DNA from 2 places in the Exiguobacterium sp. QJM3NY_9 genome. Region 1 is predicted to be linked to the other one. Evidence: riboswitches for the same ligand, from Rfam matches in the RefSeq annotation. Region 1 holds a riboswitch; the other holds the start of a gene.
The links. Region 1 has a riboswitch for cyclic di-GMP ahead of AC0VYQ_RS13390 (glycoside hydrolase family 191 protein). Riboswitches for the same ligand answer to the same signal wherever they lie in the genome.
Positions count from the first base shown of each region.

Region 2: it holds a riboswitch for cyclic di-GMP, as region 1 does, so the genes downstream of both, AC0VYQ_RS14050 (hypothetical protein) here and AC0VYQ_RS13390 (glycoside hydrolase family 191 protein) in region 1, are expected to answer to the same signal.

Region 1 is NZ_CM149679.1:2,629,258-2,641,515, forward strand. It holds gene pelG (exopolysaccharide Pel transporter PelG) at 1-940, opposite strand, end outside; gene pelF (GT4 family glycosyltransferase PelF) at 921-2,339, opposite strand; gene AC0VYQ_RS13375 (DUF2194 domain-containing protein) at 2,336-4,174, opposite strand; gene AC0VYQ_RS13380 (hypothetical protein) at 4,171-5,082, opposite strand; gene AC0VYQ_RS13385 (hypothetical protein) at 5,079-6,305, opposite strand; cyclic di-GMP riboswitch class I at 6,385-6,469, shown strand; gene AC0VYQ_RS13390 (glycoside hydrolase family 191 protein) at 6,577-7,368, shown strand; gene AC0VYQ_RS13395 (GGDEF domain-containing protein) at 7,598-8,647, shown strand; gene AC0VYQ_RS13400 (tyrosine-protein phosphatase) at 10,524-11,285, opposite strand; gene AC0VYQ_RS13405 (hypothetical protein) at 11,395-12,258, shown strand, end outside.
Region 2 is NZ_CM149679.1:2,768,189-2,780,446, forward strand. It holds gene AC0VYQ_RS14030 (CPBP family intramembrane glutamic endopeptidase) at 1-301, shown strand, start outside; gene AC0VYQ_RS14035 (DUF4305 domain-containing protein) at 323-556, shown strand; gene AC0VYQ_RS14040 (DUF2089 family protein) at 614-907, opposite strand; gene AC0VYQ_RS14045 (hypothetical protein) at 937-1,224, opposite strand; cyclic di-GMP riboswitch class I at 1,464-1,547, shown strand; gene AC0VYQ_RS14050 (hypothetical protein) at 1,573-2,364, shown strand; gene AC0VYQ_RS14055 (NAD(P)/FAD-dependent oxidoreductase) at 2,443-3,498, opposite strand; gene AC0VYQ_RS14060 (ABC transporter ATP-binding protein) at 3,682-4,473, shown strand; gene AC0VYQ_RS14065 (iron-hydroxamate ABC transporter substrate-binding protein) at 4,478-5,389, shown strand; gene AC0VYQ_RS14070 (FecCD family ABC transporter permease) at 5,460-6,461, shown strand; gene AC0VYQ_RS14075 (FecCD family ABC transporter permease) at 6,458-7,465, shown strand; gene AC0VYQ_RS14080 (hypothetical protein) at 7,692-8,177, opposite strand; gene AC0VYQ_RS14085 (hypothetical protein) at 8,192-8,668, opposite strand; gene AC0VYQ_RS14090 (hypothetical protein) at 8,695-9,162, opposite strand; gene AC0VYQ_RS14095 (hypothetical protein) at 9,167-9,646, opposite strand; gene AC0VYQ_RS14100 (hypothetical protein) at 9,748-9,906, opposite strand; tRNA gene AC0VYQ_RS14105 (tRNA-Ala) at 10,078-10,150, opposite strand; gene tatC (twin-arginine translocase subunit TatC) at 10,258-11,037, opposite strand; gene AC0VYQ_RS14115 (twin-arginine translocase TatA/TatE family subunit) at 11,045-11,248, opposite strand; gene AC0VYQ_RS14120 (redox-sensing transcriptional repressor Rex) at 11,248-11,907, opposite strand; gene AC0VYQ_RS14125 (ABC-F family ATP-binding cassette domain-containing protein) at 12,076-12,258, shown strand, end outside.

The DNA of each region.
Region 1 (12,258 bases):
AAAAGACACGGTAGCGCTCGTAGAAACGGGTCTCGACGGAGATGACGAAGATCGTCATCGTCGGGATGACCGTCAAGTACGAGAGGAAAATCGCCGTATCGTAGACGGGGTGATACCGGAACGTCCCGAGATGGACGGCTCCGCCTTCTGAGAACCAAATCACCCAGTTGCTGACCCAGACACCGATGTTGTAGAGGAAGCTCGTCCAAAACAATGCCGGATGCCGGTCGAAGTAACTGAGGTAACTAAACGGATCTTTCGTTTCCCGGTTCGGGAACGTCAATAACATCGCCGTGAACAGACCGAACAACGTCACGAGCATCCCGAGCGTAAAGCCTGCCGTCAACGCCATGCTCGTCGCGAACGGTGCCGTCAAGTACGGCATTAAGAAGCGGTCGATCAAGAGGACGGAGATGATCGATACTGTCGCTCCCCCTAAGAAGCTATAGGCGACGGCTTGATAAAACTTCGCCGCACTCAGGAATAAGAACTGCACCCAAATCAGGTTGATCGTCAAAAAGAGAATCAAAATCAACAAGTTCGACAGGAACGGCAACTCGGAGAACGTCAGGAAAACCACGTAGAAGACGGCGGCAATCGCGATCGTCATCTTCGTCATCCCGATGAACGTCGGGAAGATTTCCTTGTAGCGCTTCTCATAAAAACAATCGGCGAGATACCGCGTGACGACGAGTTGCTGAATCCCGAGGATGACTTGTGAAAAGATGAAGCAGTAGGAAATCGTCAAGTTGAACGTCGTCCGTTCCTCGAACGAAGCAATCGATAAGTACGTCGTCAACCACTGCGTCAAGGCGATCGTGACGATGACGATCAACCAGGGACCGGATGTGACGAGCCCTGCGAAGGCGTACGCCTTCAGACGTGCTGAAAAATAATCTTCCTGGAACAGCTTTTGGAGCTTAAACCCGATGCCCGCCATATGCCAGCCCCCTTTCTTCATAAAGTGCCACGTACTCGGCGATGAACTGGTGTGTCTGATAGTATTTCAAGGCCCGTTTTTTGCCGTTCTCCCCGAGTTTTTTCGCATCCGCGCGATGCGTAGCGAACCATGCACAGCGCTCGGCGATCCGTCCGGGATTGACCGGCGGGACGACGAACCCGGCTGGTCCGTAAGGGTCGTCTTCGCGTCCGTTAATCAATTCGGAGCAAGCCCCGACATCGGTCACGATCCACGGGACACCGGCTGCCATGCCTTCGAGGACGGCGAGCGGTTGCCCTTCCGAGATGCTCGTCAACAAGCAGACGTCAAACGTCGGCAAGTAGGCGGCGATGTCGACCTTGCCGGCGAGCGTCACATACGGATCAAGTTCTAACTGTTCGATCAACTGTTGGCACTCGGTCGCATATTCCTCGTCCTCGTCGAGCGGTCCCATGATCGTCAGCTCGAACGCGACGTCCATCTCTTGCAGGACCTTCGCCGCATGAATCATCGTCTTGATGTCCTTGATCGGGACGACGCGGACGATGGCACCAATCTTCAGAATCGGTCCCTTTTCGATGACTGGTAAACTCGACAGACGGACGGCATCGATACCGTTCGGGATGATCCGCAGCTTCGCCGCTGGTGCGCCGAGTTCTTGTTGCAGTTCACCGTTGCGGTCGAACAGCGTGATGACGTCATCGGCTTCCTGGTAGGCTTCTGCTGACAAGTGGTGGAAGAAGCGAATCCAGTGTGCCCGGTATTCGATCGGAATCCATGTCGCTTGCAACAGTTCCTCTTCCCGCTCCCGCGAGTAGATGCCGTGCTCCGTCAAGATGTACGGTACGCCCTGCCGTTGTTTGATCGCACTCGCGACGAGTCCGGCATATCCGGTCGACGCCGAGTGAATCAAGTCGACTTGCGGTAACTCCGCCTGCAGTAACTCGAGGACCGGCGTATACATGCTCCGCCACATCCAGAGGTAGTCGATGAAGGAGCCGGATTGTTTTTCCGTCTCGTAACTCGTCTTGACGAGCTCGAAGAAGAGCCGGCTCGCGAAGAAGTGCTCCGACGTCCCGACTGCTTGTTCGAAAATCGGGAAGACCGGTGCTTCGACGTGTTGGAACGTCATCCATTGTTGAATCAACCGCCCTTGTTCTGCCGACAGGACGTGTTTCGGTTTCGGACGGTCGTATTTGAGGTCAAGTGATAAGTTCGTCACACCCGTCACGTTGTCCGGTAAGTTGTATTTATAATCCGCTTCCGTCAGTTGCGTCGGTGTGATGGCGATGATTTCAAACTGATGCATCGGCATCTGCTGAATCACCATGTGGACCCAGCTCGCGACACCGCCGCTGACATAGGGATAGCTGCCTTCGACGACTAAACCAATCTTCATTCTGTCCCCTCCTCAATCGGTAACGTGACCGTTGCTTTCGTCAACGTGACTTGATACAACGTCTCGCCTGCAAGCGCGCGAATCGTCCCGAAATCGAACGTCCCCGTCTTGAGGTGGTGCCCCGGAGCGACACGGACGAGCATGACCGATGGCTTCAACATGTTCGTCCCGTTGATTTCAATCGTCTTGTCCGTATAGGTGACGTTGATGTCCGACTGCTGGTACTGGACGTATTTTTCATACGCTTCGTACTGAGTCAAGCTCTCGAGGTACGGATACATCGTCTTGACGTCGCGGAACATCGCTTCGATCGTCTTCTCCATTTCTGCCCAGCCCTTCCCTTTCGACCGGTCTTCATCGAGCACGTCATCCGGGTGGATGAAGTGACTGAACATGCCGAAGTTCGCGACGGCGTCCGCCATGACGAACGTATCTTCTGCCGTCTCGTTGTAGCCGCTCGAGATCCGTGGGAAGTTGTAGAGATTTTGATGGACCTTGTCCGGTCCGAACTCTTGGATGTAGCTGCCCATCGACGGATCTCCTGAGTAGAGCGAGGCGACGATCAACTTGTCTTTAAAGACATCATTGAGTGCCGTCAAACCCGTCTCGTTGATGATGTTCGACGGTGGAACATAACTTTGAATCGACTCGTTCGGGAAGTAATAGTCGTGCGTCCCGATGACTTTCTTTAACGCACTTTCCATCTCGTCCTGATTCTTCCACGGGACGTAACCGAGGTTCGGATCAAGCGTTTCATCGGCGACGACGAGGGGCTGGTGATTGAAGCCGTGCAGTCCGATTTCCCCGCCCATCTTCAGCAGACCCCGCCCGTAGTTGAGCATCGGCGTGCGGATTTTTTCCGACAAGTCGTCCGTCGTCTCTTCCGTTGTATTCTTATAGCTGCCGATGAGAAAGCCGGTATAGGTGACATCTTGTTCGTCGGCGATTCGTTTCATGTCACGCCACCAGATTTCTTTAAAGAACTCCTTGATCGTCCGGTTATAAGTCTTCTCGATTGCGGCGTTCGTATTCCCGGGGACCGGTGACGGGAAGTCATCGAGATGCGTCACTTTGATTGCCGCCTGTTGACTGACGAATGACGGGAACAATAACGCCAATGTCTGGAGCATTAAACCGCGTGAGTTTTTCTCAGCGAGCGATGTCGTGTTCCAGAACAGGACTGTTCCCTTGCCGTACGATGATGTCCAAAGAATAGGTTCACCGGACGCCGTGATTTTGACGTCAGCCTTTGGTAGCAGCTCGACGTCGGCGATACTGTGGGCGAACAAGTTCGACGAGTCCGGCAGATCGACGAAACCAGGGAAGATTTCTTCCTTGAATGTCAATCCGTTGATGCCGTCTTTGAAATCACCGAACTGTTCCACCCCGACGAGCTCCGCCCAGTCCTGATTGATGAAGCGTGCTGCAATATAAAGCCGTCCGCCGTCCTTGACGAATTGACGAATCGTTTCGTACGGCCAGTCACGTGAGTGCTCTCCCGCTAAAACAAGCACGGTCCGCTTGGACGGCTCCAATTGCTCGATTTCTTTGATTGAGATATTCGTATACGGGACTTTCGCGTACTTCAGTGCATATTTAAAGTTCGTCAAGACACTTTTTGAGAGCTCGCCTTTATCCTGATGGATATAGACTTGTACCGGTTGTCCGTCCATCTGTCCCTCCTTGCCCGACATCGTCTGAAACGTCTTTTGTTGCGTCTCCTCGGTCGGAATCAGGCGATGTCCATAATCAAGACGTAACAACTGGACGACGCCGATCGTGACGAGCAGAATCGCGAAGACGGCGACGACGTAGGTCGTGATTGATTTTTTCATAGTTCCACTCCTTCCAGCCGGTCCAAAATGTAGCATTTGTCGTCCGGAATGTCGTCCGGTGCGACGTGTGTTTTTAGTTGTGTCACGAGTGGGGCCAGCTTCGTCCAGTCCCCTCTCGTGAAGTGATATTCGATCGCCAGCATGTAGCCGTCCGCTTGCTCCGGGTAGTGCATGATCAAGCGTTCATAGTAGCCGAGTCCGTCCGCGACGTCGCCTTTTGCGAGTGCGAGCTTGCCACACGCCTTCAAGCACGTCGCGTCCGCCGGATACTGGATCCGCATGTCTTGTAAATACGATCCGAACCGATCAAAGATCCGTTTTTGCATGCTGTCATCAAGCAGTCCACTTTCGATGAAGGCTTCGAAGGCGTCAATCAAGTGGTAATACGTCGTGACATGCCCCGGATTAAGTTGTTCCTCGCGACTTTTAATCGTCGCTTCGTACCGGTCATATAACGTATTGCGGACCGTCGCCGCGTAGTGGACCGTCTCCGAGTCGGCATGGTCGAGCCCGAACTGGAGGTACTTCCCGGAGTCGGCAATCGATGTCGTCGTCAAGCGGACGATCGATTGTTTCCGTTCCTTCGCGTCCATCGCCATCGCTTCGCCCATCGGCACCAAGTCGATGTTGTCAGCAGCCTGTTGTTGCAGTCCTTCCAGGTTGACGACGTCGAACTCGATGTAGTCATCGTAGTCGAGCAACGTCTTGTCTGACGCGTATCGTCTTGCGATCAGCCAACTGACGAGACCGAACAGTTCACCGAGTAACGGGACGAAATAACAAATCAGGGCGATCCATTTGACGAGACCACGCTGTGCCGGGGCCATCCGTACCGTGATGAGTTTCGTGACGAGAAAGACGATGACGGCATGAATCAGGAAAAATAACAGGACGAAGAACATCATCATCCAAGATTCCCTCCTTTTCGTGCGAACAACTCTTTAATCCGTTGTTTGAATCCTTCAGCGTTCTCTTGCGGTGTTCCCGGTAAGAGGAAGTGGAGCATTTGATTCGTCTCGTCATAGCCGATGATGTCGATTTCCCGCATCGACTGGCGTAAGATTAATTCCATTTCAATCAACGACAGCTGGACCTGTTCGACCGGCAAGACGACCGTACTGTACGGTTGATCGTAATGGTCGGCCCGGTGTTGTTGGAGTGCAACCTTCTTATTGAATGGCTCGATTTGATAAATCCGTGTTCCTTCAATCAAATCACCACGCGACGCATTCCATTCCATCGTCAACGCTTTTTCGATTCGTGTCCCGGTCCAGTCGAGAATCAACTGCATGATGTTCATCTCGTAACTCGTCAGGCGGTTGAAGTCGATCGCCTGAATGACGACAACTTCCTGAATCTTCCCGTCGTAGCGGATCGGTGCGATCAGCAACGGGACGTCCGTCTCGTCCATCGTCCGGATTGAGATCGCATTCGTCTTGAACATCCGTTGATAGATGCCGGTCGACGGATCGATGAATAGTGTTTGCGGCAAGACCTCTTTCTCACCGAACCGGACGTGGAGTCGTAACGTCCGTTTTGACGCATCGACGTGATAGATGGCAAGATTCTCTGCCTTGAACGAACGTTTCAAGACATCGACGAGGCGATCGCGGACGATGTCGGCCGCCGTTTGGTCGAGCTCGAGTCCGACTTGGTAGATTTTCGTTAACGTATGATCCGAGTCGAGGACCTTCTTTTGCATCGTCGACTGCGACAGCCGGAGCTTTTCGACCGTCTCGAGCAAGTGGTTGTTTTCTTCGACGACTTCTTCGTGGCGGAGCCGTAGCGATAAGTAGCGTTCCTGGAACGAGGTACTGAAAATCCCGCAGACCATCGCGACGAGGAAGTGGAAGATGATCCAGCTCAGTTCCGTCCGGTCGTATAAAAATAAGAGAATGTCTGATCCTTCGACCGACAAGAAAAACAGGTGGTACAGCATCGTCATCGTGAAACTGACGAACGCCCCGAGCAGACCATAGCGGAGGGCGAACAATAAAATATAAAAGATTAACGGATCAATTGCCCAATTCGAGACCGAAAGGCTAAACATATAGTCAAAGAAACCGATAAGTAAAATACTAGCTAGCATTTCTATCCATTTGACTGTATTTCTATGCTGTGTGTAAATCATGGCACACTCTCCTTAAAATAGTTATTTACATTTTTGTTAGCAGTGGTAAGATTTAGTCAAACAGGCAATTACAACTAAATATCGAGAAGGGCAAACTTACTGAAAAGTAAGGGCGCAAAGACATGGGTCGTCGATCTTCGGATACCGATCGCCAGTCTGCAATGCCGCAGCCGCTCTCTGATAAAAAATCAGGAGGCTACTAACCATGGGTATTATCTCACTCAAACGCGTGACGTCTTTTTTGTGCATTCTTTTTTTAGGAGTGTTACTGATGACACCAATCACGGGCAAAGCTCAATCAACGAATCCACTCGATTCCGTCAGCTCGTATAAGGTCTACTACGATGCACCGACGAAATCAAAAATCAAGAAGATGCAAAAGTACGATGTCATGATCATCGAACCGGTCTTTTATTCAGCGAAACAAATCGCAGAAATTCAAAAGTACGGCACGAAAGTCTACGGCTACATCAACACGATGGAAGCCGACAACTGGAACACAGACTTGATGGCGCAATTAAAGGAATCAGATTTCTTCCACCGTGATGGACAACGTGTTCACTACGCGGAGTGGGATTCATACTTAATGGACATCAACTCGAAGCATTACCAAGCGGTCCTCATGCAAGAAGTCGAAAAGCAGGTCGTCAATAAAGGACTCGACGGTGTCTTCTTGGATACAGTCGGCGACATCGACAACGAACATGCCGACCAACCAAAGATTCTTGAGCAGCAGCAAGTCGCGATGACGAACTTCTTAAAGAGCGTCAAGACGAAACATGCGGACCTCTCATTGATTCAAAACTGGGGCTTCGGGACATTAAAATACCATACGTACCCGTACATCGATGGCATCATGTGGGAAAGCTTCAACTACTCGACGGTCGCAAAAGACCAATGGTCAAAAGACCGGATGGCAGATCTTCAGGAGTTGAACGAAGAAGAAGACATCAAGACATTGACGATTTCTTCTAAGCAAGGTGCGAAAAGTGCGCAGTACGCGAAAAAGAATGGGTTCATACATTTGAAATCAAACGTCGATCTTGATTATAATAAATTTTAACCTACTTGTAACATAATTGCATATTTCCACATTAAATTCCATTATTTCCGAGTATGAAATGAATAAACTTTAAAAAGAGCACAGGTTTTCCTGAGAAGTTCAGGAGATTCTGTGCTCTTCTCATTTCCAATAAAACTAGTAAATTAAATGAATATATACAATATTTTACAAATATAAAATTTAACTATATATTTTAAGAAAGTATTTATATAGATTGGATGACAACAGTATGTTTTATACATCATTTATGATTTTCTGCACTATTTTCACGTCCATCTACGCGCTCATGAAAATATATTACGGAAGTACCTGTCACTCGAACACTTCGCGTGATGCCGGACTTGGGATCTTATTTGGCGGAATCAGTGTTCTTTTACTGGATTACGGACCGAGTGCACTTCAACCGCTTGCTTATATGCCGTTTGTCTTACTCTTATTCGCTGGAGCACGTGTTCCGACTTATATCGCCGTCTCTTTTGTGTCTGCGTATTTAATTGCTATCGCCCATCCCTTTTCATTTCTTCCATTGATTGCTGTGATTTTTTATGATTTGTTTCAAGTGCGGGGACGGATTCAGCACTCTCTCCTCACACATTTCCTGACGTTAAACGGGTTTGGTCTACTGGTCCTTCTTGCGATGTTGCGGTCCCTGGATGGAAGTATGCATACGTCACTCACAGATTTACTTCACCAAACGCTCTTACCGGTTCTTTTCACGACGCTCTCTTTTTTCTATTTGATGAGTGAGCGCCAAGGACGTCTAGTCCGCCTGACCTCCTATCAGCATTTGGCAGAACGCGATACATTGACCGGGTTACCAAATCGCTATGCTTGGGAACTTCAGGCGGAACGTGTGGCGAAGCAAGCGACCGTCTATCATCTGCTGACATTGGACCTCGATCAGTTCAAACAGGTCAACGATCGGTACGGTCATTTAAACGGCGATGCCGTGCTCGAACAATTTTCGATGATTCTCGAACAGAATGCCCGTCAGGCGGACATTGTCGCCCGCATGGGAGGCGAAGAGTTCTCCGTCCTTCTGACGGACCTGCCGATTAAACAGGTGTGGCAGATCGCAGAACGGATTCGCTCTGAAGTTGAACAACACACGTTCCGTCTGCTCGACGGCTCCTCGATACATATCACGACATCGATCGGTCTGTCGTCCGGAAAACAGGACATCCCCGTCCAACACTCGATGGAGTTATCTGACAAAGCGTTGTATCAGGCAAAACGTTCCGGTCGGAATCTTGTCCGGATTGTAAGCCATCTGTTGTAACACAAAAAAATGGGGCTGACTCATAAGTCGCTCCAAGATTAAAGGAAATAGGGAGGAAGATTTCCAAATTTACTCCGGAAATCTTTCTCCCTTCGTTCAGTTCAATCTAGAGATATCCTCACTTTTGAGTCAGCATCGTTTTTTTAGAGTGAAATGGAGATGAGACATGCGATATCGGATCGATCATCATAAATTATGATTGAACTTTCGCCGACCTGATATTCATATTGACGCTTGATGCCTTAACGGGCAATCTATTTATTTGCATATTCCACCGTATAGTCGGCAGTTTCACCATTTGACCATTTTTTATTTTTTCAAACGTATGCAGAATTTTACTTTGTTGTAACTAATACTCAGACAGAGCAGGAATCGAGAAAAAACGAGTCCAAGTTGATTAGATTTTGGATGTTTCATGGTAACCGTACTGTAATAGAGCATACCTTTAATTAAAGAACCGTGAAACATACCATCAGAATTAGCCAAACTACTTGACCCTTTGATCTGATTATACGGAGTCGAGAACGCATACACTCCTTCAAAAGTCTCAGTTTCCTCGATACTGGCCCAGTGACGTTTAAACCAATCTGAAGTTCGATATATTTGAGAGCGGGACTTGTTTCACGTTCGCTTTCAGCGTTACCGTCTGTCCTTCGTAAGTTGCTAGTGTATAACTGCCTGGCTTCACTCCATACAAAATTCCTTTTTTTTGGATTTGGACCGTCTTAGAAGTCGTCGACCAGCTGACTTCGGAGTGAGTAGTAACGTTCTTCCCCTTAAATCGGTCGAAAGACACCTGCAGTGTCTCCTTTTTCACAATCCAATAGAAGTATGTGTCTTATCGATTCTATCCGCTCGATAACAATACGTCCTGCATATAGATTAATATGTTTCCAGACGTCGAGCAGAATAGCTTTGCCCTGATTCGTCAATGCAATCGGTCTGACAGTGAAATCCTCCTTTTGATCAAGCTATGTATGTGCCTGACCGATCATCCACGCCTTCAAAACGCCTGCCTGCGCAGACGTTTTGAAGGCGTGGATGCAGCTGATCTAAATCCATTTTTCTCGTCATACACACGAACTTCCTGTGTATCACCTGCAACGACAAAATTCCTGCCGGCGTGATTTCTCGGAAAAACGTACAATCATGTGTATTGATTCGATGTGAGGAGTTCACCAAATTGTTATGGACCACGGGTGAATGTCACGACCTTTTTATCCAAGTCGTAACCAGTCAGCCTTCCTTCAATTGATTCATCTGCTAAAAAAACAATTGTATGCTAATTAGGCAGGAGAGCGACGTGACGTGTCTCATCGTCAGATAGAGCAAAATCACTGACGAGCTTCAGTTTTGAGATTGTATAATTTTCTTGCATTCTATATCGATTGCAGAGAGGATAAATTTTTCCCCTGCTACAATCCGAAACGGGTCTCCATAAAGCGGAGCCCGTTTGACTGATTAATGAAAAAATAGACGCTAGGTCGGGTGAGCAATACAACAAATCGTCTTAATGATGGGTGCGTTACAGTACGTGCTGATGCACAATTGCCCATACGTTCTCATCGAATTTTTCTGCAGCCGTCCCCCGGATTAGTTCATTTCCGAGAGCCGTCAAAGCATGATACCTTCACATCGCCGCCGGGCTGGCAGCGGCTGATCATGTCGTCCAAATAGGCTTACAGCTTCTTCGATTACTCGATGGAACAGGTCAAATCACTGCGGTATACTTTGATCGTGCGCGGACTGTATATCGTATGCTTCAGTAAATCCTGTTCCAAATAGTTGTAGTGGACCATTCGAAATGCCTCCTCTAGATGATGTACTAGAGAAATCCCCCGCTTCGATTCGTTTGAATCCTTGTGCCCCGTTCGTCTTACGCCCACTGTCCTTTCCAGTTTTTATTCAGCGGTCGCAGCGGGATGATCGCGAGCGGGCGATTGAGTAGAACACATTCTGCATTGTAATACAGATTGGTTACGCTTGATTCATTCAGCTCATTCAGGAGTTGTTGCTGGCAGCTTTTCCAGCGGAACGGTCGCCGTGTCGTATGATGGGCATCGGAAGCGACAAGCTGGGCGTATCCATTTTTCAGTAGCGCGAGCGCAAATTGGCGGACGTCTTTTCCGTAATCACCGGTAATACCCGCACAGGAGACTTGCGCGAATGCTCCGGCTTTAATCCAGTCCGCTAAGCGATTCGGCTGTTCCCGCAATGTCTTTTTCTGTTCGACATTAGACAAAATCGGACGGTATCCTTCGCGGATCATCGCCTCGATCCAATCTGACAACTCGAGTGAGTCGTCGTCCGGCACATCAATCAACACGTATTGAGAACTCGCAAGTGTCTGAAACATAACATTGTCGATGTCGTGTATTATGTCTTCATTAAACAGAATCTCGTGACCGGTATAGACAGTCAACGGAATATCCCGTTGCTGAAGCAGTACGTTGAATTCCGCCACAATCAAACCGACTTGAGCCGGTGTCGTATGAAAATTCGGCGGAGACAGATGCGGCGTCGCAATCAGATGTCGTATTCCTTCCGCCGTCGCTTGCCGTGCCAGCAGCAAGGATTGTTCAATACTTGAAGGACCGTCATCGACGAGCGGCAACAAGTGGCAATGAATGTCGACCATAATACCATCCCTCACTTTCATGTATGTATTTTTTGGTGAAGACTAAGGCATTGTCTCGTTTTTTTGATTATAATGTAAGACGATACGGACTAGAGAGGGGGAACGATTCATGCACCGTACATTAAAAGCACTCCAATTTTATACTTCACACTCGGAAGAACAGATCAGCCGGCTGCACGAAAGAATCCGTTCCAGCCTTGCGACGACTGAATCCTTGACGGAGACAATGATTCGTCTGACGGGATTTCCACCGCTCGTCTCATTTAAGCAGGACCATGCAACATCCGAGGACTGGGAAGCTTTTCTTGCCGGAACGCATCATGAGAGCCTGGCTGACTTTTACGGCATGCTTGTCGCCCGACCGATTCTTGAAGAAAGCGGCACAGAAGAAAAAGAAGAAGAGATTTCGGTCCTCGCCTACCCCAGACGAGCCAACACACCAAAACGCCGGAGTCACTTCGAGATTCGTTTACCTGTCTCCCGTCTCGTCCTTCCGTGGCGGTGGCTAGCATTGCTGATGTCTTGTTTCTTACTCGGAGCGGGTGCCACGTATCTTTACTTCCACTATAGCTCACCGGGTACATCATTGAAAACAATCGCGACGCCGGAAACACCTGCTGCCTTTGAACAAGAGGAAACGTACGGTACGGAGAATGTGGAAGAATTCGGTGTGCTGTACATTAAGCAGCGTAGCACTACGATCTATAAGGACCGTTCCTTAACGGATCCGCTATACGAAGCGGATTTTGGTGATGGTTATCTGATTCTGCAAACGAACAAAAACCTCACCCAGATTGACGTGACAGAGGAACTCAACGGGTATGTTTCAACAAAAGAGACATTTGTGCAACTGAAAACCGATCCGATTGCTGACGAAACACTACTCGCATGGGTCAAAGATCATCTGAACGTCTCCTTTACGAGTGACGTGACGACACTTTTTGGAGTAAAAGAAGCTGAACTATTGCGCCTT
Region 2 (12,258 bases), 140 kb from region 1:
AATCCAAGTCATCCCGATTTTACAGCTGATGGTCGTCTTACTCGGACCGATTATGGAAGAATTTTTATTCCGCCACATTATGTTCGGGAACTTGTCGACAAAACTGAACTTCGTCTTCAGCTTCGTTCTCAGTGGTGTTATCTTCGGGTTCATCCACGGAGACAACAAGTTTTTGATTTATGTCGCGATGAGTTTTGTTTTCTCACTCGTCTTCGTCAAAACGCGCCGCATCATAGCACCGATTGCGATTCACGTTTTCAATAACGGAATTGTCGTACTCGCACTCTATGCAATGACTTAACTTACGAAAGGTAGTGTTTTCATGCGCCAAGGCTCAAACTTCATGGCATTATTTTATGCCCTGTTCGGTATTCTCTTCATGTACCTCGCGTACAGCAACTCGATCGAGGCAGGAACCGTCTTTAACTTTTGGACGATTCTGTTGACGCTGTTCGCAGCAATCGACTTTTACCGTCTCTATCTGATTTTCCGCTTCCGGATGGCTGCGAAGAAGATGATTGAGAAGGAACAAAACAAAAAAAATGATAAAGAATAAGTAAGTATTTTCATCAACAAGCGCGCCTTCGCTATTCGAAGACGCGCTTGTTTTCTTTTAATGAGATTTATCCATTCGATACTTATCAATGATTACTTTCGCGACATCTAAACTAATCCGCTCATCGATGACAAGGTTCTTAATCATGTTAACGAATTCGACATCATCTTCCTGTACTGACTCAATCCGTTGAATGAGTTGATTCAGCTTCGTTCGAACCGTCGGATACGAGACTTGATACGCAGCTGCCATATCTTTAAGCGATCCTGAATTTAAAACAAACTTCCGTATGAATTCAAGATGTTCTTGTTCTAATGCCAATACCCATGGAGGAACTTCATTTCTGTCCATTGTAGTGTACTCCTCTATCTATTTTTACGTTACAAATCTTGCACTTCGAGTCGATCCTTTTCCTGCTTCAAACGTTTTTTACGCGCTTTTTCCCCATCCAATCCAATACCAATCAACGTCGAAGTACTAATCATTGTACCGATTTGTATTAAAGATTTTTTGTCCTCAGACCAGACGCCTCCATAGAAATAGGTGTATATCCCAGCGAGTACAATCAGTACCGGTAATACCCACGCGAGCTTTCCATTTTTCCTAGATAAATAAAATTGTCCAACCATGAAAATAATAACACCAATCGCAATCGATAAACTCCCCATAAACTAGACCCCACTTCTATTTAATATAATCCAAATATGAATTATATTAAATAAAAAGTCAACATAGTTTAATTTAATTTAAATATTATTTTAAAAATAGTTACTTTTATTAAAAAAAGTGATTTAGAATATATTTATTATCTCACTTCAAATAATTTATATTTTACTGACTCATTATCGAAAACCCTTATCTATCCATAGAAACAAATCACTTATACTGAATATACGGTTCTTCACCGGAATCGAACGGGCAAACCCACAGAAATGTGGTGACGCAAAACTATAGGGGCTACCGCTTCAAGCTATGCTTGCCAGTTACCGAAGTTCACAAAAGGAGACTACGTTCACATGAAAAAAATCAATTATGTCGTTACTGCCGGTCTTGCTTGTGCCTTGATGCTGACGCCGCTCGGCTCAATCGATGCCAAGAGTAAGACATCGAAGCATGACCGCAACAAGAACGGAATCCATGACAGCTGGGAAAAGAAGTACAAGCTTAAAGGGAAAAAACTTGCGCAGCAAGATACGGACCATGACGGCTTAAGCAACTACACCGAATATAAGCTCAAACTCAATCCACGGAAGAAAGACAGCGACCGCGATAAGATCAGCGACGCACATGAAGATACGGACCGTGATGGCTTAACTAACGCCATCGAACTCGAGCTTGGGACAAAACCATATAAACGGGATTCTGATGGTGATGGAATTCTCGATGGCAAAGAACGCAACAAGGCCGGTCACCACTATGAAGATATGCTGAAAAAAATGAAGATTGCTCTCGCGACAGAGACGACGCAAAGTCAGATTAAATACCAGTTTAAAAAGAAGAAGAGTCAGCTGCGTGTCAAAACGAATGACGCAACGGTCGATGAAACCCGTGTCCGCCAATTGATTCAGTTCATCGAGTCACATCCGAAGATGACGGAAGAGGAATTACGGGCACAACTCGTCAGCTTATTCGCTCTCTCTGGTTCTTACGAGTTGGAGATTGAACTCGAGTACTTCGATCACGAAGAAACGAAATCAGAGCACCGTCACGTTGAAGAAGACGAGCAAGACGATGATCAAGGTCAGGACGAAGATGATGATTCAGATGATGACTCGGACGACGAGCATGAAGATGAAGATGAAGATTAATCCTTAAACAAAAAAACACCTGCTCTAAAGACGACCGACGTCCATGTGACGAGGGGCGATCTTTAAGACAGGTGTTTTTTACTTTTCGTTGACCATTTCTTGAATCAATTCACGGTTCCGTTTTTTGAAAACTTCATTGTGGGATGAGACCATCGCGACTTTGGCAGCATCCGGTTCAATGAACTGCTTCGCCCGGTTGACGGCATTTGCCGCATCCTGGAATGTCCCCGAAATCAAGTTCACCTTGCCGTCATGCGTCAAAATATCTCCTGCTGCATACAATCCCGGTACACTTGATTCGCTCGACGCGTTACCGGCGATGTAAAAGTCGTCGACTTGTTTGATGTCGAGTTCCGAGTTCGCGAGCAACTCTGCTTCCCGTTCGTAGCCATGGTTGATGATGACTTCATCGACGTCAACGATGTTTGTCACGTCCGTCGCACAATCAATCAATTCGACGGACGCAATCCGGTGGTGATCGTCGCTTGCGATCAACTTATGAATCGTCGTGTTGAGGAGACAGACGGCTGAGCTTCGGACGAGTTGGTCGACTTGTGCCTCGTGACCTGTGAAACAGTCTTTCCGATATGTGACGTAAACTTTTTTCGCAATCGGTTCGAGCTCGTTCGCCCAGTCGATCGCTGAGTTACCGCCACCTGAAATCAGGACCGTCTTATCTTTAAACCGCTCAATCGATTTGACGGTATAGTTCAAGTTCGACACTTCGTACCGTTCGGCCCCTTCAATCTTCAGTTTTTGAGGATTGAGTATCCCACCACCGACAGCGACGATGACTGTCTTCGAATAATGAATTTCTCCCGACTCCGCTTCGAGGACGAAGTTTCCGAATACGTCTTTTGCGATTGAAATGATTTTTTCATTCAGGTGCACGGACGGATTAAACGTTAAGCCTTGTTCGACGAGTTGCTCGATCAGCTTCGCTCCGGTAATGGGTGGCTGTCCCCCGACATCCCAAATCATCTTCTCCGGATAAACATGAATCTTGCCACCAAGCTCTGCCTGGTATTCAATGATTTTCGTCTTCATCCCGCGTAATCCGCTATAGAAAGTCGAGTATAACCCGGCCGGGCCTCCACCAATTACCGTTACATCAAACAATTCCTGCTGTTCCATCCCACTCACTCCTCGCTCTCGACTACGACTGATTATCATTCTCATTCCCAATGATAACGTGAACATCTCTTGAAGACAAGAAAAAATGTTGACAGCGTTTTTATGAGACTGGTATGGTTAGGGAGACGATAGTGATAATCATTATCAATGAAAATAGCTTTAAACGAGAAGGAGCCTCTGCGTATGGTACGTCTAGCAACAGAAGAAATCAGTATCGGATACGGAGATCGTACCATCGTCAAAGACTTGACGGTTCAGATTCCGGATCGGCAAATCACGACAATCATCGGTGCGAATGGTTGCGGTAAATCGACCTTATTGAAAGCGATGACCCGAATCATCCCCCATCAGTCTGGTCGTGCCCTGCTTGACGGTCTCGATATTGCGAAGGAAAGTACAAAGCTGCTTGCCCGGAAAATGGCGATCCTGCCTCAGACACCGGAAAGTGCAAGCGGTCTAACGGTCGCAGAGCTCGTCTCATACGGTCGTTTTCCTTATCAAAAAGGATTTGGTCGCTTAACGAAACATGATTACGAGATCATTGACTGGGCGTTAGAGGCAACGGATACGACGGCATTCAAACACCGTCCGGTCGACGCCTTGTCCGGTGGTCAACGGCAACGCGTCTGGATTGCGATGGCGCTGGCGCAGGAAACGGATATCATCTTCCTCGATGAGCCGACGACTTACCTTGATCTCGCCCACCAGCTCGAAGTCCTCGAGCTGCTCGAGCATCTCAACCGGACGGAAGGCCGGACGATCGTCATGGTGTTACATGATTTAAATCAGGCCGCCCGTTTTGCCGACTACATCATCGCGATGAAAGAAGGCGAAGTCGTCAAAGCCGGAACGTGCGAGGAAGTCATTTCGCATGACGTCTTAAAAGAAGTATTCCACATCGATGCCGAAATCGGTCGTGATCCACGGACGAATAAGCCGATGTGTGTCACCTACAACTTAATCAAGGGAGATTAACCACATGAAGAAACTAGTACTCTTACCGATTTTATTACTCTTAACGCTTGTCATCGCCGCCTGCGGCAATACAGATAAAACAGAAGATACGTCTTCTGATACGAAAAAAGAAACGATCACCTATAAATCGGAAGAAGGTGACGTCGAAGTCCCGGCTGATCCGAAACGCGTCGTCGTCCTTGCCGGTTTCGCCGGAAACGTCATGGCACTCGACGTCCCACTCGTCGGTGTCGATTCGTGGTCAAAATCGAATCCGAAGTTTGATTTGAAAGACGTCCAGGAAGTATCGGAAGAAAACGTCGAAAAAGTCATCGAACTCGAACCCGATCTCATCATCGGCTACAATACAACGAAAAACATCGATAAATTTAAAGAAATCGCTCCAACCGTCACGTACACGTACGGCAAAGTCGACTATTTGACACAACATATCGAAATCGGTAAATTGCTCAATAAAGAACAAGAAGCACGCGATTGGGTCAAAGACTTTCAAACACGCGCAGCGGACGCCGGAACAGAGATTAAAGCAAAAATCGGTGACGATGCGACGGTCTCTGTCATCGAAAGCTTCGATAAACAGCTTTACGTCTTCGGCGACAACTGGGGACGCGGTACAGAAATCCTCTACCAGGAAATGAAATTAAAGATGCCGGAAAAAGTTACGGAAATGGCCTTAAAAGACGGCTATTACGCGCTATCACCGGAAGTCTTACCTGAATATGCAGGGGATTACCTCATCTTCAGTAAGACGGCAGAAGCAGATAACTCGTTTACAGAAACAGACACATACAAAAATATTCCTGCTGTTAAAAACAACCACGTCTTCGAAGTCGATTCGAAAGAATTTTACTTCAATGATCCATTGACGCTCGAACGTCAGCTCGAGTTCTTCAAGAAAAGTTTCCTTGGCGCGTAACAAAAATAAGGAGGGAACCGATTTTTCGGTCCCTCCTTTTTGACTATCTAATGAAAGTGAGACGATAACTATGTCATCCGGTCGATTCCCGTTCGGACTGAAAATCACGTTCGGTTTACTCCTGTTCGTCGTCATGTTCTGGATCTCGATGACGTTCGGTGCCGCCGACACGACGATACGTGAGGTCTGGAACGCTTTGACGTTCGGTCCCTTGAACGATAAAGCAAAAATCATTCAGGAAATCCGGTTACCGCGCGAAGTCGCTGCGATGCTGGTCGGGGCTGCACTCGGTGTCTCCGGTGCGATCATGCAGGCGATGACACGTAATCCCCTTGCCGATCCCGGACTGCTTGGGCTGACGGCAGGCGCGAACGCGGCCCTTGCTCTTGCGCTCGTCTTCATTCCCGGTATCAATTACTATGGCATCATGCTCGCGTGTTTCCTTGGAGCAGCAGCCGGTGCCCTACTTGTCTTCGGGATCGGTGCCTCAAAACGTGGCGGGTTTTCACCACTTCGAATCGTCCTCGCCGGGGCCGCGATTTCTGCTTTTTTATACGCAATCGCAGAAGGGATCGGCATTTACTTCAAAATCGCTCAAGACGTCTCGCAATGGACATCCGGCGGGCTGATTGGAACGACCTGGGGGCAACTGCAAATCATCACCCCCGTCATCCTGATTGGCATCGCGATTGCGATGATCTTCTCACGTCAATTAACGATTTTAAGCTTATCAGAAGAAGTCGCACTCGGGCTCGGGCAAAACATCACCCGGATTAAAGGTGTACTCTACGTCGTCGTCATCCTGCTCGCCGGGGCCGCCGTTGCTTTAGTCGGTAACATGGCATTCATCGGCTTGATGATTCCGCACATCGTCCGCGCAATCGTCGGCACCGATTACCGCTTCATCCTCCCGATGACCGCCGTCTTCGGTGCAACGTTCATGTTACTCGCGGACACGATTGGCCGGACACTGTATGCTCCATACGAAACACCGGTCGTTGCAATCGTCTCGATGCTCGGACTGCCGTTCTTCTTACTCATCGTCCGCAAAGGAGGTCGTGCGTTCTCATGATTGAAACATCGCTCCGCCGCCGTCAGCGGTTGATCTTTATCGTCTTTAGTCTGTTATTGCTCGGAACGATCATCATCAGTATCGGGCTTGGGCCCGCCTCCCTCTCGTACGACCGGCTTCTGCCGACACTGTTCGGTCAAGGCTCGTTCAAAGAAGAGTTTGTTTTGTTCTCACTCCGCCTGCCGCGGATTTTAATCACGGTACTCGCCGGCATGGCACTCGCCTTATCCGGTGCGATTCTTCAGGGCATCACCCGCAACGAACTCGCAGATCCCGGCATCATCGGTATCAATACAGGTGCTGGTGTCGCCATCGCCGCCTTCTTCCTTTACTTCCCGGTCGATGTCGGTGCGTTCATCTATGGGTTACCAGTTGCTGCCTTCATCGGGGCATTGATCACAGCGATTGCCATTTATGCCTTATCGTATGACCGTGTCCGTGGCCTGCAACCGATTCGTCTGATTTTGACCGGGGTCGGATTCTCGATGGCGTTATCCGGCATCATGGTCGTCCTGATTTCATCCGCGCGCCGCGAGAAGGTCGACTTCATCGCCAAATGGCTCGCCGGGAACATCTGGGGAACGGACTGGACATTCGTCTACGCGTTATTGCCTTGGCTGCTTATTCTCGTACCGTTTACGTTTTATAAAGCAAACAAACTCAATCTGCTGGCGCTGAATGAACCGGTTGCGATCGGCGTCGGCGTCGCGATTGAAAAGGAGCGCATCCAACTGTTACTCGCCGCTGTCGCACTCGCTGCATCCGCCGTTTCTGTAACAGGCGGGATCGCCTTCATCGGTTTGATGGCGCCCCATATCGCGCGCGCCCTCGTCGGACCAAGGCATCAACTGTTCTTACCGATCGCCGTCTTGATTGGCGGATGGTTACTCGTCCTCGCCGATACGATTGGTCGGAACATCGCTGACCCGCAAGGCATCCCGGCAGGAATCGTCGTTGCGATCATCGGTGCTCCTTACTTCATTTATTTGCTGTCAAAGAAATAACAATCCACGTGTCACCGAAAAAAATGAAAACGAAAGAAGGAGTGGATTTCGAGTCCGCTCCTTCTTTCGTTTAGAAATCAACATTCAAGTCGACTTATTTCTTAATTTTTTTCACTACTAACGTGACTACAGAAACGATAACGACTGTAATCAATGTAAAAAGTATCACTGTGATGATTAGATTTGCCATTCTTCTGACCTCGACTCCTTTTGCAAAAAACAGTTTTTAATATTTGATTCGTTTTTCTTCCCGTTCCGCCCGGATCAATTCCTGTTCCGATAAGTGTGTCGGATCGAGTCGTTTAATCCGTTTATCAACAATCCGGTCCAATGACAGCACCGTTAGGAAAAAGACAAGGAACGGTCCGATGTATTCGGGACGCGCTACGTAGGGCGTGATGATTTGCCCCAGGACGACGACCAGTACTTCGATGATACTGATCAATATATACGGTAGTCCGAGATGATCCCAGACCTCAAGCCCGTCAAACCGCTTCTTGAAATACCGGTATTTCAAAAATCGGACGATCCATTGATAGGACAACAAAGGGACTAGCAAAAAGTACTGAAACGATGATTCCGTCAGGTGCCAGTCGTCCGCTAAAAAAAGAAATGTAAACAATACCAGTCCAAACAATGCCGTTTGAATGTAACGTGCCCGTTTTGAAAATCGGATATAATCCATTTTCCGCTCGTGTTGTATGTTATCCATCGTCTTCCTCCTCGTTACATCCTGATTCCTTCCCCCGTCGGATGACAGTGTTCGATTCCTTTTCGGTCCGGTATCTCAAGCAAATCCATTTTATCGAGCTTCGTTACCGTCCGGTCCGTCCACTTTTGAAATTGCAGCATCCCTGAAATCCACAACATTAGCGGAAACAGATAGCCCCACTGTCCAAGGTGTGGGGCGACAACTGCGGCACCCGCAATAAAGACCGCTTCGAGCAAAGTGATCCCACCGAACAGCAGACCAAGTGGTCGCGCCTGTACCTTCGACCGAACTAACAGAACGGATTGGATCACTCGCTGCATGCCATTATAGGCGAGTAACGGCGTAAGAATCAAAAATCCAACTGCTGAATCCGTCAGGTGCCCGCTTCCGGAGAAGAGCAGCACCGCAAAAAATACGCCCGCAATTACATACGTCCGGATTTGCCGGCTGATTTTTGTCCATTTTTGATACGTGCTTAAAGTGTTTCTCATCCGTTCACTCCTCTTGTGTGTTTCGCTTACTTACGGTAACGCTCAATCTCACGCATCGTGACGAATGCCGGATCTAATTGTTTCGCTTGTTTGTTCAATCGGGACACAATCAAATAGGCGACGATGATCGACATAAGAAAGACCGTAAAAGAAATACCGGCGTATTGTGGAAAAACAGTCCCCACATAATGTGGAAGGATCGGGATGAACGAACCGATCATCGACACACGTGCCACTTTCAAGACCGTCTTTTTATAGACGTCCTTCGCGAGGCGTTGCTTTAAAACCTGTAGGCGAATGACTTCTCTCACTGCAGCACCTAACGCCAGTAAAGAGAGTGCGAACGTTGTAAATAAACCCGTTTGTCGCAAGCTCGGGATGAACCAAAACAGGACTCCAATCAAAAGTAAGGGAATTAACACCCCCATCTGGACTTTCTTAATCGGCGCTGCCAACAGCTGGAGCCGTGTATTTTTTTCAATCAATGTACTCACCCTGTCACTCCTCCACTTCTTTGACATTCGCATGAATTTCTTTATCACTGACGAAGTCGGGATCGCCTGACCGGGCAATCTTTTTAAACAACCAGTCCGTAACGTAATAGACCGGTGCGAGGATGATCAGCATCGAAAGGGCAATTTTCCAGATCGACATCTCTTTCGTCTCAAGTATCACGGTGTACAGCGAACCGTACAGGACGAATTGAGTCCCGAGCCACAGCAACGATTGGTTCGTCACTTGGTCGCTTGAGAGATAGCGCGCCAGGATTTTTCGTTTTTCGAGTCGAAACGGGAGATCAAACACGAGAAAGACAAGCGGTAACAGACTCAAATACATGGTCGTGCTGAAGATTTCCGTAAACGTTCCTGCTGTCGCCATCAAGGCAGCGATGATCCAACTTTTATTCTGCAATTGATTTTTTTCGATATAAGCAACCGTCAACGCCTGTAATCGTTCCTCTCGGAGCGTTTGTTCCATCCTGAAATGCCCTCCCTCGTTTCAACTGTCTATACTGTCATATACTTACAGTTTACCAGTTATGTTTCAAAAAAAAAGAAACTTCCTTAAAAAAGGAGTTTCTAGGCTGAAACTTGAATGATGAGATAGATGACGCTATACGCAACAATTGCTAACGGAATCAGTGCGACACCAATCAACCAACCGTTCTTATCACGGATTCCGAGATACAGAACAAGACAGCCGACGATGAAGGCAATTAACGTCGTAAATGGATTCATAATGCTTCCCCCTCTTGATTACCTATTAAGAAATTTCCCATTCCCTCAAAAGGATAAACACAGAAAACGACTTCAATCGGTTCATCAACATCATCCAGGCTGTAAGCTTCTGTTTTGCCGCCACCACTATAACAAAAAACACCACTCGGCAAATGCCAAGTGATGTACATATGGAGACTATCGGGCTCGAACCGACGACCTTTTGGCTGCCAGCCAAACGCTCTCCCAGCTGAGCTAAGCCCCCTCATATTCTTGTAATCAGTATAAACCATATCGATTCACTTTTTCAATATAAAAAGAGCGCTTCCAAACAAAAACCTCTCCGTCGCCGAAACGACCGAGAGGAGACTGTTACTTATTCAACTCACGCATCAAATCCGCTTGCCGTTCAAGCTCCGCTTGTTGCTCAAGAATCAGTACTTTTTTGTACGTCCGGGCTGAAATCATGATGCTGATTTCATAGAGGACGAACAACGGTACCGAAATCATCAGATGTGACGTCACATCCGGTGGTGAGATTAAAGCCGCGATGACAAACAGCGCAAAGTACGCATATTTCCGATTTTTCCGCATGAACAATGGCGTCACGAGTCCAAGACGGGTCAAGAACATCGTCACGACCGGCAGTTGGAACAAGATACCGAACGGAATCGTCAGCCGGATTAAGAAACTGAAATAGTTTTCGACCCCGATGACTTGCTCGATGCCGAGCTCTTGCCCAAGTTCCGTCGATACTTTGAGTAGAAACGGAAGTAACCAAAAATAAGAGAACGCGATTCCGGACAAAAATAAGAAAAACGTGACCGGAATATACGTCAAGGTCGCTTTTTGTTCCTGTTCGAATAAACCGGGTCGGATGAACGCCCATAGCTGGTACATCCAAAATGGTGAAGCCAGGACGACCGCGATGATGAACGCTAAATTCAAGTACAACATCAGGGGATCGGCCACATTAAAGGCATTCAATCCGATGCCGAGCTCTTTCAGGTCCGACTGCAGAAAACGCACGAGCGGTCGGACGAGCGGAAAGGCCGCGGCGAACAAGACGACGACGATGATGAGTGACCAGACGATCCGCTTTCGCAATTCGTCTAGATGCGATGTCACACTCTGTTCTTGATCAATCGCCATAATTTAATCACTTCTCTTTCGATTCATCCTTTTTGTCTTTATCATCGTCCATGATGCCGTTTGTCGCACTCTTGAACTCTTTTAACGTCTGACCGGCAGCACGACCGAGCTCCGGTAACTTTTTCGGTCCGAAGATGATCAAGGCGACGGCACCGATTAAAGCGATACTTCCTGGTCCAATACCGAGTGTAAATGGGATTAAGTTTTCCATTATGATTTCACTCCTTCAGCTGATTGCGAATAATGCTTCATGAAATAAACTAGTGACTGCAACTCGATCGACAAATCGATGTGATGGACCCGAACGTGGGCCGGTACGTTCAACCGCGCCGGTGTAAAGTTCAGGATTCCGGTCACACCATACTCAACTAACTCATCCGCTACTGACTGTGCGAACTGGGATGGGACCGTCAAGATGGCGACATCAACCTTGTTCGCTTCGATTTGCTCTTTCATGTCAGAGACATGATAGATAGGAACGTCTTGCGTCGTTGTTCCGACCTTGTTTTCGTCCGCATCAAACGCAACGACTATCCGAGTACTATTATTCTTTAAAAAGTTATAATTTGCAAACGCCGTTCCGAGATGTCCGACCCCGACAAGTGCCACATTCGTGACTTCATCCTGATTCAGTGTCTTTCGGAAAAACGTCAATAGATGTTGTACGTTGTAACCGTATCCTTTTTTCCCTAACGCCCCAAAGTAGGAAAAATCGCGGCGGATCGTCGCTGAATCGACTTTGACCGCTTCACTGAGCTCTGCTGAAGAGACGCGCAGCTTGCCTGAGTTATAAAGACTCTGAATGAAACGATAATATAACGGCAGTCGTTTCGCCGTCGCTTGTGGTATTTTTGTGTCTGGCCCATTCATACTGCAGTTCCCCCTTCGGCCACGTTCTGACGTGGCACCCAAATCAATGCAAAGAATTCTATTCTCTTTGATTGTAAACCACTTCACATAGACTAACAAATAATATATTCCACGGGACTCCTGCGTTTTTTTCATGATAGACTAAAGGGTGGAAGGATGGATGTTTTTATGATTCTCTTACAAGTGAACCAACTATCAAAATCATTCGGTGTTGAGCCGATTTTAGACAATATTAAACTCGAAGTGCAGGAGCGGGACCGGATTGCGCTCGTCGGACGAAATGGTGCCGGAAAATCGACACTTTTAAAAATCATCGCCGGAGAGCTCAGTCATGACTCTGGTGAGATCATG